Regions from separate parts of the Streptomyces sp. NPDC059003 genome, predicted to be linked through region 2. Evidence: riboswitches for the same ligand, from Rfam matches in the RefSeq annotation. Region 2 holds a riboswitch; the other holds the start of a gene.
The links. Region 2 has a riboswitch for thiamine pyrophosphate ahead of thiC (phosphomethylpyrimidine synthase ThiC). Riboswitches for the same ligand answer to the same signal wherever they lie in the genome.
Positions count from the first base shown of each region.

Region 1 (6,069 bases), on a different contig from region 2:
GTCGAAGGCGTAGTCGTCCCCGGCCGCGGGCGGTGCGTACGGAGCGTCGCTGTACACGCCGTACTGGCCGGTGTCGTCGGGCAGGGGCTCGGGTTCGTGGGTGCCCTGGCCGGACGCCAGCGGTTCCATGGTGGTCGTCGCGTCCAGGGCGTCCGGTGCCCCCGGCTCCGCGCCGTACTCGACTCCCGAGACCTGGAGGGTCGGCTGCGCGGGCGCGGAGCCCGCCTTGCGGCGCCTGCTCGCGCCGGGCTTTTTCGCACCGGGCTTTCCACGGAGCGCCCAGCCCTGGGCGAAGCCGCGCCGGAACGACAGGGTCACATAGGTCTGCCCGGCCGCGAAGGCGACCGCGCCGAGCGCGATGACCACGACCGACGGCAGCACGACGCCGACGACCACGCCGAGGAAGCCGCCGAACGCGAGCAGCCGCCAGCGCAGCCGCGCCTTGTACTGCAGCAGCACCTCGCCGAGCAGCCACAGCGCGACCACGCCGAACGCGATGTAGAGGACCGTCCAGCCCACGTACGCCCCTCTCCCCTCGCGGCCGTCGCCCCGCGGGTACGACCGGTCAGGCCTGCTGGTGGTGCAGGCCCAGGTTCTCGTAGATCTCCAGCGTCGCCGTGGAGTTGTTCAGCGTGATGAAGTGCAGCCCCGGCACGCCCTCGGCAAGGAGCCGCGCGCAGAACTCCGTCGCGAACTCGATCCCAATGGAGCGTACAGCCGCCGGATCGTCCTTGACCGCGAGGATCCGTTCTTTGAGCTCGGGCGGGAAGTCCGCGTTGCTGAGCTGCGGAAGCCGCTCCAGCTGGCGGACGTTCGTGACGGGCATGACCTCGGGGATGATCGGCGTCTCGCAGCCGCCCGCCGCGACGCGGTCGCGCAGGCGCAGGTACTCCTCCGGGTGGAAGAACATCTGCGTGATCGCGTAGTCCGCGCCCGCGCGGCACTTGTCGATGAAGTGCCGGACGTCGGACTCCCAGTCCTCCGAGCGCGGGTGCATCGCGGGGAACGCGGCGACGCCCACGCAGAAGTCGCCGGACTCCTTGATGAGCCGGACCAGTTCGGCGGCGTAGGTCAGCCCCTCGGGGTGCTTGACCCACTCGCCCATCGGGTCGCCGGGCGGGTCGCCGCGCACCGCGAGCATGTTCCGGATGCCCGCGTCCGCGTACTGCCCGATGATGTTGCGCAGCTCGGCGACGGAGTGGTCGACGGCGGTGAGGTGGGCGACCGGCGTCAGCGTCGAGTCGGCGACGATCTGCTGCGTCTCCTTCACCGTGCCCGCGCGCGTGGAGCCGCCGGCCCCGTACGTCACGGAGACGAAGCTCGGCGCGACGGCCTCGATCCTGCGCAGCGAGTTCCACAGGTTCCGCTCGCCCTTGGGGGTCTTCGGCGCCGAGAACTCGAACGAGTACGTGGTCTTGCCGGTCGCGAGCATGTCGCGCACGGTGCGTGCGCGGTCAGTCCTGGTGGAAGCAGTGCCTAGGGCCATACCGGCAGGTTAGCCAGGCCGGGACGGTCCCCCAACCAAGCACAGGTGATATGTCCATTTAGTCGGCCCATTGTCCAGCACTCGGACACTTCCGGGTTATTGATCACACGGGTGTGCGTACGCGGGGGCGTGACGCCCTCCACGCGGCGGCCGCGGGGCCGGTGCCAGGGCCGGTGCCAGACGGCCGCAGGGCCGGTGTTCAGGCCGTACGCAGGCGCTTCGCCAGGTCCGCCGCGGCGGCGCCCGGGTCGCCGGCCTCCGTGATCGCGCGGACGACGACCACGCGGCGGGCGCCCGCTTCGAGGACCTCGTCCAGATTGCCCGCGTCGATGCCGCCGATCGCGAACCACGGGCGGTCCGTGCCGAGCGACGCGGCGTACCGGACCAGGCCGAGCCCCGGTGCGTGCCGTCCCGGCTTCGTGGGGGTCGGCCAGCACGGGCCCGTGCAGAAGTAGTCCACGCCGTCCTGGGCGGCGGCCGCCGCGGCCTCCTCCTCGGCGTGCGTGGAGCGGCCGATGAGCACGTCCGCGCCGAGGACGGCGCGGGCCGCGGGCACCGGCAGGTCGCCCTGGCCCAGGTGCAGCACGTCGGAGCCGATGGCGTGCGCGACGTCGGCGCGGTCGTTCACGGCGAGGAGCTTGCCGTGGCGGCGGCAGGCGTCGGCGAAGACCTGGAGGTGCGCCAGCTCCTCCGCCGCCTCCATGCCCTTGTCGCGCAGCTGCACGATGTCGACGCCGCCCGCGAGGACGGCGTCCAGGAACTCCGGGAGGTCCCCCTGGCGCTTGCGCGCGTCCACGCACAGGTAGAGGCGTGCGTCCGCGAGCCGGGCGCGTGCGGAGCCGCCCGCCGTTTCGGTGGCCATGGAGCGTTCCCCCCGGGTGTCGGTGGCGTACGGGCCGCGGGTGCTGCGGCCCGTACGCCGGATGGTGGTCAGGTCAGACGGCGAGCGCCTGCGCGCGGCGCTTCACCTCCGTGCCGCGATTCTCGCTCAGGGCCTGCGCCGGGGTGCCGGGCAGGGTCGGGTCGGGGGTGAAGAGCCACTCCAGGGCCTCTTCGTCGGAGAAACCATCGTCACGCAGGAGCGTCAGCGTGCCGGACAGGCCCTTGACGACTTTGTCGCCGTCGATGAAGGCCGCCGGTACCTGAAGCGTCCTGTTCTCGCCTCGGCGCACGGCGATCAGCTGGCCCTCCTTGACCAGCTGCCGCACGCGCGTCACCTCCACGTCGAGCATCTCGGCGATGTCGGGGAGGTGGAGCCAGGCGGGGACGAGAGCATCGGTCTTTGCGTCAATCTCGGTCACGGATCAAGCGTGCCATTTCTGGCCGGGGGCCGGTAGCGGGGGTGGGGGGAGGTGGGGCTTTTGGGGTGCCGTGGGGTGGGTGGGCCGGGGGTGGGACTACCTGGGCGTCTTGATTCCGGTTGCCCTGGTCGTGGGCTGCCTTTAAGGGTCGGGATCCGCCCTCTGGGCGGACCAGCCGCCCACAGCGGGGGCGGCTCGGATCGGCCGCCCACAGGGGGCGGCTGGTCAGGTCCTGATCGCCTTCTTCAGGGGGACCGTTGGGTCTGCCACCAGTTCCGGGGTCAGGGGGGTGGCTGATTCGATGAGTTTGCGGGCCTGGGTCAGGTCTCGGGGGCGGCCCACCGCCAGGAGGGCCACCAGGGCGCCGTCGCGGAGCCAGCAGGCCGACCAGGAGGGGGTCGTGGGGTCGCCGCGCCAGATCAGGTCGTCGGTGGCCGCGTGGTGGCCCGCGTACTGGACGAAGCGGCCGAACTGCTCGGACCAGAAGTACGGCACCGGGTCGTACGCCGTCGGGGTCTCGCCGACGATGTTCGCGGCGACCGTGCGCGGGCCCTGGACCGCGTTGTCCCAGTGGTGGACGAGCAGGCGCTCGCCGTACCGCCCGGACGGGAAGGAGGCGCAGTCGCCGACGGCGTACACGTCGGGCGCGGAGGTGCGCAGGTGGTCGTCGGTGACGACCTCGCGGTGGGCGCCGAGCGCGATGCCGGAGTCCGCGAGCCAGGCGGTCGCGGGCCGCGCGCCGATGCCGACGACGACGGCGCCCGCGGGCAGCCGCGTGCCGTCGTCGAGGAAGACCGCGCCGGGCTCGACCCGCGCCACGCGCGCGTGGGTGCGCAGTTCGGCACCGGCGTCCGCGTACCAGGCCGCCATGGGGGCCGCGACCTCGTCGGGCAGGGCGCCCGCGAGGGGGCGCTCGGCGGCCTCGACGACGGTGACGGCGCAGCCCGCGTCGCGCGCGGCCGTGGCGAACTCGGCGCCGATCCAGCCCGCGCCGACGACCACGACGTCGTGCTGCTCGGCGAGCACGGGGCGCAGCCGCTCGGCGTCGTCGAGGGTGCGCAGCAGATGCACTCCGGGGACGCCGTCGGAGCCGGGCAGGCGAATCGGTTCCGCGCCGGTCGCGACGACGAGGCTGTCGTACGCCACGGGCCCCGCCGCGGTGTCCACCTCGTGGTCGTCCGGGCGGACGCCGGTGACGTCGACGCCGAGCCGGAGTTCGATGCGGAGCGCCTCGAAGTCGATGTCGAAGGCGGAGCCCTCGGCCTTGCCGAGCAGCACGGCCTTGGACAGCGGCGGCCTGTCGTACGGCTGGTGCGGCTCCGCGCCGATCAGGGTGACCGCGCCCGCGAACCCCTGCTCGCGCAGCGCCACGGCCGTCTGCACCCCCGCCATCCCGGCGCCGACGATCACGACGCCCCGCCCCGACTGCACCCGCTTCTGCTGCTCGCTCACCCGATCAACTGTAGGGCGGCACCCGCCGCCCGGACACGACGGGCTTAACTCGCCGCAGGGGGACGGGCTAGGGTGGCCGGTGCAGAGCACTCGCGGGAGCCCGGACGCACCGGGCTGAGAGGGAGGCTGGACGGCCTCCGACCGTACGAACCTGATCCGGGTCATGCCGGCGAAGGGAGGGGCTGGACGCCCATGCGTTCCCGTACGGAACCACCATCTCCAGAAGGTCCGCCCAGTGACGTCCTCGTGGTCGGGGGCGGCCTCATCGGACTCGTCACCGCCTGGCGGGCCGCGCGGCGCGGCCTGACGGTCACCGTCGTCGACCCCGCACCCGGCGGCGGCGCCGCGCAGGTCGCCGCGGGCATGCTGGCCGCCGTCACCGAGCTGCACTACGGCGAGCAGACCCTGCTCGGCCTCAATCTGGCGTCCGCGCGCCGCTATCCGGACTTCGCGGCCGAGCTGACGGAGGCGAGCGGCCACGACATCGGCTACCGCGCGTGCGGCACCCTCGCCGTCGCGCTCGACGCCGACGACCGCGCCCACCTGCGCGAACTGCACGCCCTCCAGCGGCAGTCGGGCCTCGACTCGCAGTGGCTGAACGGCCGCGAGTGCCGCCGCCTCGAGCCGATGCTCGCTCCGGGGGTACGCGGCGGCCTGCGCGTCGACGGCGACCACCAGGTCGACCCGCGCAGGCTCGCGGCGGCCCTCGTGGTGGCGTGCGAGCGGGCCGGGGTGGCCTTCACGCGCGCGTGGGCACGGGGTCTCTCCGTGGTGCGGGACCGGGCCACCGGTGTCGTCCTCGACGACGGCAGCGCGCTCGCCGCCGGCCAGACGGTGCTCGCGGCGGGCAGCCTCAGCGGGCGGCTCGCGGGGGTGCCCGACGACGTCCTGCCGCCGGTGCGGCCGGTCAAGGGCCAGGTCCTGCGGCTCACGGTGCCCGAGCGGTACGCACCGTTCCTGAGCCGCACGGTGCGCGCCGTCGTCCGCGGCAGCCACGTCTACCTGGTGCCGCGCCTCAGCGGCGAGCTCGTCGTGGGCGCGACCAGCGAGGAGCTGGGCTGGGACACGACGGTCACCGCGGGCGGCGTGTACGAGCTCCTGCGCGACGCCCACGAGCTCGTACCCGGCATCACGGAACTGCCGCTCACGGAGACCCGCGCGGGCCTGCGCCCCGGCTCGCCGGACAACGCGCCGCTGCTCGGGCCCACGGCGCTGCCCGGCCTGCACCTGGCCACCGGCCACTACCGCAACGGCGTGCTCCTGACCCCGATCACCGGTGACGTCATGGCGCACGCCCTGGCCACCGGTGAACTGCCGGACGAGGCCCGCCCGTTCACGCCCGCCCGCTTCACCGCGGCCACCGCCCCGAACCCGGCGCGCCCCTCCCCGAAGCATGCGTCCCCCAAGCACCCGTCCCCGAAGCACGTCTCGGAGCTGTCCGCATGACCACGCCTTCTGCCGTCTCTGTCATCTCGGTCAACGGCGAAGCCCGTGACGTGGCCGCGGGCACCACGCTCGACGCCGTCGTCGCGGCGCTGACCGGCGCGCGTTCGGGCGTCGCGGCCGCGCTCAACGAAACCGTCGTCCCGCGCGCGCAGTGGGCCGCCACCGCGCTCCGCGACGGGGACCGCGTCGAGGTCCTCACCGCCGTCCAGGGAGGCTGACGACCATGGCGGACGACCCCCTTGTCCTCGGCGGCCTCACGCTGTCCTCACGCCTGATCATGGGGACGGGCGGCGCGCCCAGCCTCGACGTCCTCGAGCGGTCCCTGATCGCCTCCGGGACGGAGCTGACCACCGTCGCGATGCGCCGCGTCGACCCCGGCACCCA
Region 1 is NZ_JBHYJH010000019.1:69,228-75,296, forward strand. It holds gene ACFWZ5_RS10850 (hypothetical protein) at 1-519, opposite strand, end outside; gene metF (methylenetetrahydrofolate reductase [NAD(P)H]) at 566-1,486, opposite strand; gene thiE (thiamine phosphate synthase) at 1,686-2,348, opposite strand; gene ACFWZ5_RS10865 (Rv2175c family DNA-binding protein) at 2,422-2,787, opposite strand; gene ACFWZ5_RS10870 (NAD(P)/FAD-dependent oxidoreductase) at 3,013-4,179, opposite strand; TPP riboswitch at 4,322-4,434, shown strand; gene thiO (glycine oxidase ThiO) at 4,432-5,685, shown strand; gene thiS (sulfur carrier protein ThiS) at 5,682-5,903, shown strand; gene ACFWZ5_RS10885 (thiazole synthase) at 5,909-6,069, shown strand, end outside.
Region 1: it holds a riboswitch for thiamine pyrophosphate, as region 2 does, so the genes downstream of both, thiO (glycine oxidase ThiO) here and thiC (phosphomethylpyrimidine synthase ThiC) in region 2, are expected to answer to the same signal.

Region 2 (6,069 bases):
CGAGCTGGTCGCGGCGCTCCAGGAAGAGGGGCTGATCGACAGCGAGCTCAGCTGGTGCGCGGGCAACACGCGCCTGTGGTTCCTCGGCGACTTCACCGACCGCGGGCCCGACGGCATCGGCGTCATCGACCTCGTGATGCGCCTGTCCGCCGAGGCCGCGGCGGCCGGCGGCTACTGCAAGGCGCTCATGGGCAACCACGAACTGCTGCTCATCGGCGCGAAGCGGTTCGGCGACACCCCGGTCAACTCGGGCGCGGGCACCGCCACCTTCCAGGCGGCGTGGCTGCTCAACGGCGGTCAGAAGACCGACATGGAGCGTCTCGAGGACCACCACCTCCAGTGGATGTCCCGCCTCGACGCGATCGTGGAGGAGGACGGGCATCTGCTCGTGCACTCCGACACGACCGCCTATCTCGACTACGGCGACTCCATCGAGGAAGTCAACGACACGATCCACGAGGCCCTCACGCGCAACGACGCCGACGAGTACTGGGACCTGTTCCGCAAGTTCACCAAGCGCTTCGCGTTCCGCGACGACTCGGGCCCCCAGGCCGTGCGCGAGCTGCTCGACGTCTACGGCGGCGGCCGCATCGTCCATGGCCACAGCCCCATCCCGTATCTGCTCGGCGAGGTCGGCTCCGAGTACGACGCGGACGACGACGGCCGTCCGGTCATCGAGGGCCCGCACATCTACGCCGACGGCCTCGCGATCGCCATGGACGGCGGTGTGACCATGGCCGGAAAGCTACTGGTCTGCCAACTTCCGCTGGGTAACTGAGCGTTCACCGGGCAGGCGAAGGGATACGGGAGCCGTACAGGATCTCGCTGGCCAGCGGGCCAATTCTGGAAACCCCCTGTCACCGCGTGCCGTCACGGCTCTACCATCGCTCTATCCGTAGCAGGCTCCCCTCCGTTTCTGCCCGACGGCTCGTGACCATGCGAGCCCCAAGCCCTACGGAGCATCGGGGGATGCACATGAACAGCGCTCCACACCTGCTCAATGAGGACCGCCCCCAGTACGAGCGGATCCTCGATGAGGCGCTGCGCACCGCACCGAACCGCCCGGAGCTGGCCGCGGTGGGCCAGCGACTCAACCCCGAGCAGCTGCGCACGATGGCTCTCAACGCCACCGCACTGATCACGGCCGCAGCAGCGGCCGAATACCACCACTACGTGAAGGTCCGCGAGGAGCGTCGCGACTCCGGATCCTCCGCGTCCACTTCCATGAGTGAAAGGAGCGGAAGCGGCTCCACCCCGGCGGAGTCCGAGTCCGGCTCCGGCGGTATCAGCCTCGCCACGACCATGGGCGAGGTCACCGAGACCGCAGGCGCCGGAGCGGTCGCCGTGGTCGCGGTCCTCGCGCCGCTGCTCGCCGGGGCGGCCGCCGCGATCTTCCTGCTCGTCGGCTACATCCTGAAGATGCTCAACCCGGAGCCCGCCTTCGCGGACACCCTGCTCACCGCGGGGTGGCTGTTCGGCGCGCTCACGGCGGGCGCCATCCTGGTCGCCGCGGTCGGTCTGCTCCTGACCGCACTGCGCAACGGCTCCACCTCCCTCCAGGCAGGCTCGGACCACGAGCGGAACGCGGAGGTGGACCGGGCCAGGGACGCCTGGTGCCAGGCGCTCCTGGAGCGCGGAGTCCTGCCCTTCCTCCGGGAGGCGCTCGCGGAGCCGGCGGGTCCGGCATCCACGAGCCGTGCGTCAGCACCGGGACCGACCGGGCGCATGCCGCAACTCGGCTACCACAGGCCGGGGTTCAGCAGCCCTGAGGGCGGCTCCACCACCGGCACCCGGCCGAGCTACTCCAGCCCGGACTTCTCCAGCCCGGACTACGGAGGGCCCGAGCACCAGCCGGACTAGCCCGCCAGACCGGAGCCGGATCGGAGCCAGACCCGAGCCGGACCCGGACCCGGTCCCCGGACCCGGTCCTCAAACCCGGAGCAGCCGCCCGAAGCCCGAAGAAGCCCGAAGTGGTTCGCCCGAGCAATCCCGAGTAGTTCGGGAGCACTTCGGGAGGAGTCGGGGAGCAGCCCGGGATCAGTTCGACGAATGTTCGACGGCTGATTCAGGCCAGCCGCCGAAGACGTGCAGAGCGCTGCCGCGTACTGCTGAGCACCGCTGAGTACCGCTGAGTACCGCCGGGCACGTGAGTACGGGCGTTCCGACGGCCGACGCAAGCCGACCGCCGGAACGTCCAGGGGGCCTCCGGCATGCCCGCACGCGTCAGTCGGCGATCGGCAGATAGACCCGCCCGCCCGCCGCCGTGAACTCCTTCGACTTCTGCGCCATCCCCGCCGCGATCTCCTCGAGCTCCGCCTGCGTACCCCCGTGCTCGCGGCGGATGTCCTGGGAGATCTTCATGCTGCAGAACTTCGGCCCGCACATCGAGCAGAAGTGTGCCGTCTTCGCAGGCTCGGCCGGCAGTGTCTCGTCGTGGAACTCCCGGGCCGTGACCGGGTCGAGGGCCAGATTGAACTGGTCCTCCCAGCGGAACTCGAAGCGCGCGTCCGAGAGCGCGTCGTCCCAGTCCTGCGCGCCGGGGTGCCCCTTGGCGAGGTCGGCGGCGTGCGCCGCGATCTTGTACGTGATCACGCCGGTCTTCACGTCGTCCCTGTTCGGCAGGCCCAGGTGCTCCTTCGGCGTGACGTAGCAGAGCATCGCCGTGCCCCACCAGCCGATCATCGCGGCGCCGATGCCGGACGTGATGTGGTCGTAGGCGGGCGCGATGTCCGTGGTCAGCGGGCCGAGCGTGTAGAACGGCGCCTCCTCGCAGATCTCCTGCTGGAGGTCGATGTTCTCCTTGATCTTGTGCATCGGGACATGGCCCGGGCCCTCGATCATGGTCTGTACGTGGTGCCGCTTGGCGATCTTGTTCAGCTCGCCGAGGGTCTCCAGCTCGGCGAACTGCGCCCGGTCGTTGGCGTCCGCGATGGAGCCCGGCCTGAGGCCGTCACCGAGGGAGTACGTCACGTCGTACGCCGCGAGGATCTCGCAGAGCTCCTCGAAGTGCTCGTACAGGAAGCTCTCCTTGTGGTGCGCGAGGCACCAGGCGGCCATGATCGAACCACCGCGCGAGACGATGCCGGTCTTGCGGTTCGCGGTCAGCGGCACGTACGGCAGGCGCACGCCCGCGTGCACCGTCATGTAGTCGACGCCCTGCTCGGCCTGCTCGATGACCGTGTCCTTGTAGATCTCCCAGGTCAGCTCCTCGGCCTTGCCGTCGACCTTCTCCAGGGCCTGGTAGAGCGGCACGGTGCCGATCGGCACGGGGGAGTTGCGCAGGACCCACTCGCGGGTCGTGTGGATGTTGCGCCCGGTGGACAGGTCCATGACCGTGTCGGCGCCCCACTTGGTCGCCCACGTCATCTTGTCCACCTCCTCCTCGATGGAGGAGGTCACCGCGGAGTTGCCGATGTTCGCGTTGACCTTCACCAGGAACCGCTTGCCGATGATCATCGGCTCGATCTCCGGGTGGTTCACGTTCGCCGGCAGCACCGCGCGCCCCGCGGCGATCTCCGCGCGGACGACCTCGGGCTCCACGCTCTCCCGGATGGCCACGTACTCCATCTCCGGCGTGATCTCGCCGCGCCGCGCGTACGCGAGCTGCGTCACCGCTTGCCCCGCCCGGCCCCGGCGGGGCTGGCGCGGGCGACCGGGGAAGACCGCGTCCAGATTGCGCAGGCCGCCGCGCGGCGACGTGTGCTTGATGCCGTCGTCCTCGGGGCGGACCGGGCGGCCCGCGTACTCCTCGGTGTCGCCGCGGGCGATGATCCAGTTCTCCCGCAGCGGGGTGAGCCCCCGGCGGACGTCGGTGTCGATCGACGGGTCGCTGTACGGGCCCGAGGTGTCGTACAGCGTCACGGCCTTGCCGTTGGTGAGGTGCACCTGGCGGACCGGCACGCGCAGATCGGGGCGCGAGCCCTCGATGTACGCCTTGTGCCAGCCGATGGACTTCCCGGCCTCGTTCGGGCTCTCGCCCTGGTCGAAGGCAGGCGTGCGTGTGTCCGATGTGGTCATGAGACCTACTCCCTACGCCGGCATTACCCGGTAACAGGTTCGGCGGTCGACGCAGCGGCTTCCGTACGGCTCCGGCACGGCTTGTGCCGGTTCTCAACGGAGGTCAGCGCCCTCTCAGCCCGGTGCTCCGAGCTCCCGCGTTTGCAAAGGTGCCTCCACGCTAGCGTCATGTCTGGCGCGGTGAACAGAGGGCCCCCGCCGTTCTTGCGATGATCGGGCCGTGACCACCACACCGCCGCCCGTCCATGAACCGCACGGCCATACGCACAGCCATGGCCCCGCAGCGCCCGTCTCCCAGCATTTGCGCAAGGTCATCGCCGCCGTCCTGATCCCCTTCGGCGCGGCGGTCCTCGTCGGCCTCGTGGTGCTGTGGCCCGGCGGTGCCCCGGACCACGAGCGCACCGGTGTCGGCTTCGACCGGCAGACCCAGTCGGCGACCGTGGCGAAGCTGGAGAAGGTGCCCTGCAAGGACGTCAACGCCTCGCAGACCCCGCCCAACGGCGACACCTCCACCGCCGAGGGCCAATCCGCGCAGTCCCGCGCCGACGGCACCTGCGGAAGGGCGACCATCAAGGTCACCAGCGGTCCCGACAAGGGCCGCACCTTCACGGAGATCGTCCAACCGGACTCGCCGCGACAGCTGAAGCAGGGCCAGGGCGTGGTGGTCGCCTATGAGCCCAAGGCCCCCGAGGGACTGCAGTACTCGGTCACCGACGTGAACCGCAAGCTGCCGATGGCGCTGCTCACCGGCGTCTTCGCCCTGGCCGTCGTCGTGGTGGGACGGCTGCGCGGCATCATGGCTCTGGTCGCCCTCGCGGTGAGCTTCCTGGTCCTGACCTTCTTCATCCTGCCGGCGATCCTGCAGGGCTCGAACCCCCTCGTTGTCGCGGTCATCGGCGCGAGCGCCATCATGCTGATCGCGCTCTATATGTGCCACGGCCTGACGGCACGGACCTCGGTCGCTGTGCTCGGCACCCTGATCTCCCTCCTCCTGATCGGCCTGCTCGGCTCGCTCTTCATCGGCTGGGCCTCCCTGACCGGCAACACGGACGACAACACCGGTCTGATCCACGGTCTCTACCCCGACATCGACATGAGCGGCCTGCTGCTCGCGGGCGTCATCATCGGCTCGCTCGGCGTGCTCGACGACGTCACCGTCACCCAGACCTCCGCCGTCTGGGAGCTGCACCAGGCCAACCCGACGATGGGCTGGCGCGGCCTGTACCGCGCGGGCATCCGCATCGGCCGCGACCACATCGCCTCCGTCGTGAACACCCTGGTCCTCGCCTACGCGGGCGCCGCCCTCCCCCTCCTCCTGCTCTTCTCCATCGCCCAGAGCAGCGTCGGCACCGTGGCCAACAGCGAGCTCGTGGCCGAGGAGATCGTCCGCACCCTGATCGGCTCGATCGGCCTCGTCGCCTCCGTCCCCGTCACCACCGCCCTCGCGGCCCTGGTCGTCTCCGCCGACCGCCAGGGCCCCGCGGCCCCCGCGGACGCCCCCGCGAGCCCCACCGCCCCCGGTACGACCGCGACCGTCCCGGCCCCGGCTCCCGGGCGCCCCCGCCTCGCCCGCGGCGGAAAGGGCCGCCGCCGCAAGCCCTGAGCCGAGGGCGAGCCGCGAGCCGACGTGCCCCCCGAGCCGACGTGCCCCCGGAGCCGACGTGAGCCCACGACCCGACGTGAGCTCCGGAGCCGACGTGAGCCCGGTCGGCAAAATGCCCTAATCCGCCATCCCGTTGGCGCCGCCGACCGTCCGTACGGCGCTCACCCCGCGCTCTGCTCCTCCGCGAGGATCCGGTCCAGCGCCTCGTCGAGATGCGCGTCGAAGTCGGCGAGCGACCGCTCCTGCCCCAGCGGCACCAGCTTGTCCGTGCGGTCGAGGAAGGCGAGCAACGGTGGGATCCCCACCCTGAACACCGCCTGCTCCCCACCCACTTGAAGCCTGATCATCGCCTCGTCGAGCTCCTCGGGGTCGGTGGGCGCGATGTGCACATCACCGTCCCCGCATGCCCTGCCCACCCCGTCGACCAGCAACTCACGGCCGAAGGCCCA
Region 2 is NZ_JBHYJH010000026.1:41,586-47,654, forward strand. It holds gene ACFWZ5_RS13060 (metallophosphoesterase) at 1-778, shown strand, start outside; gene ACFWZ5_RS13065 (hypothetical protein) at 970-1,860, shown strand; gene thiC (phosphomethylpyrimidine synthase ThiC) at 2,224-4,017, opposite strand; TPP riboswitch at 4,010-4,166, opposite strand; gene ACFWZ5_RS13075 (YibE/F family protein) at 4,238-5,620, shown strand; gene ACFWZ5_RS13080 (SsgA family sporulation/cell division regulator) at 5,782-6,069, opposite strand, start outside.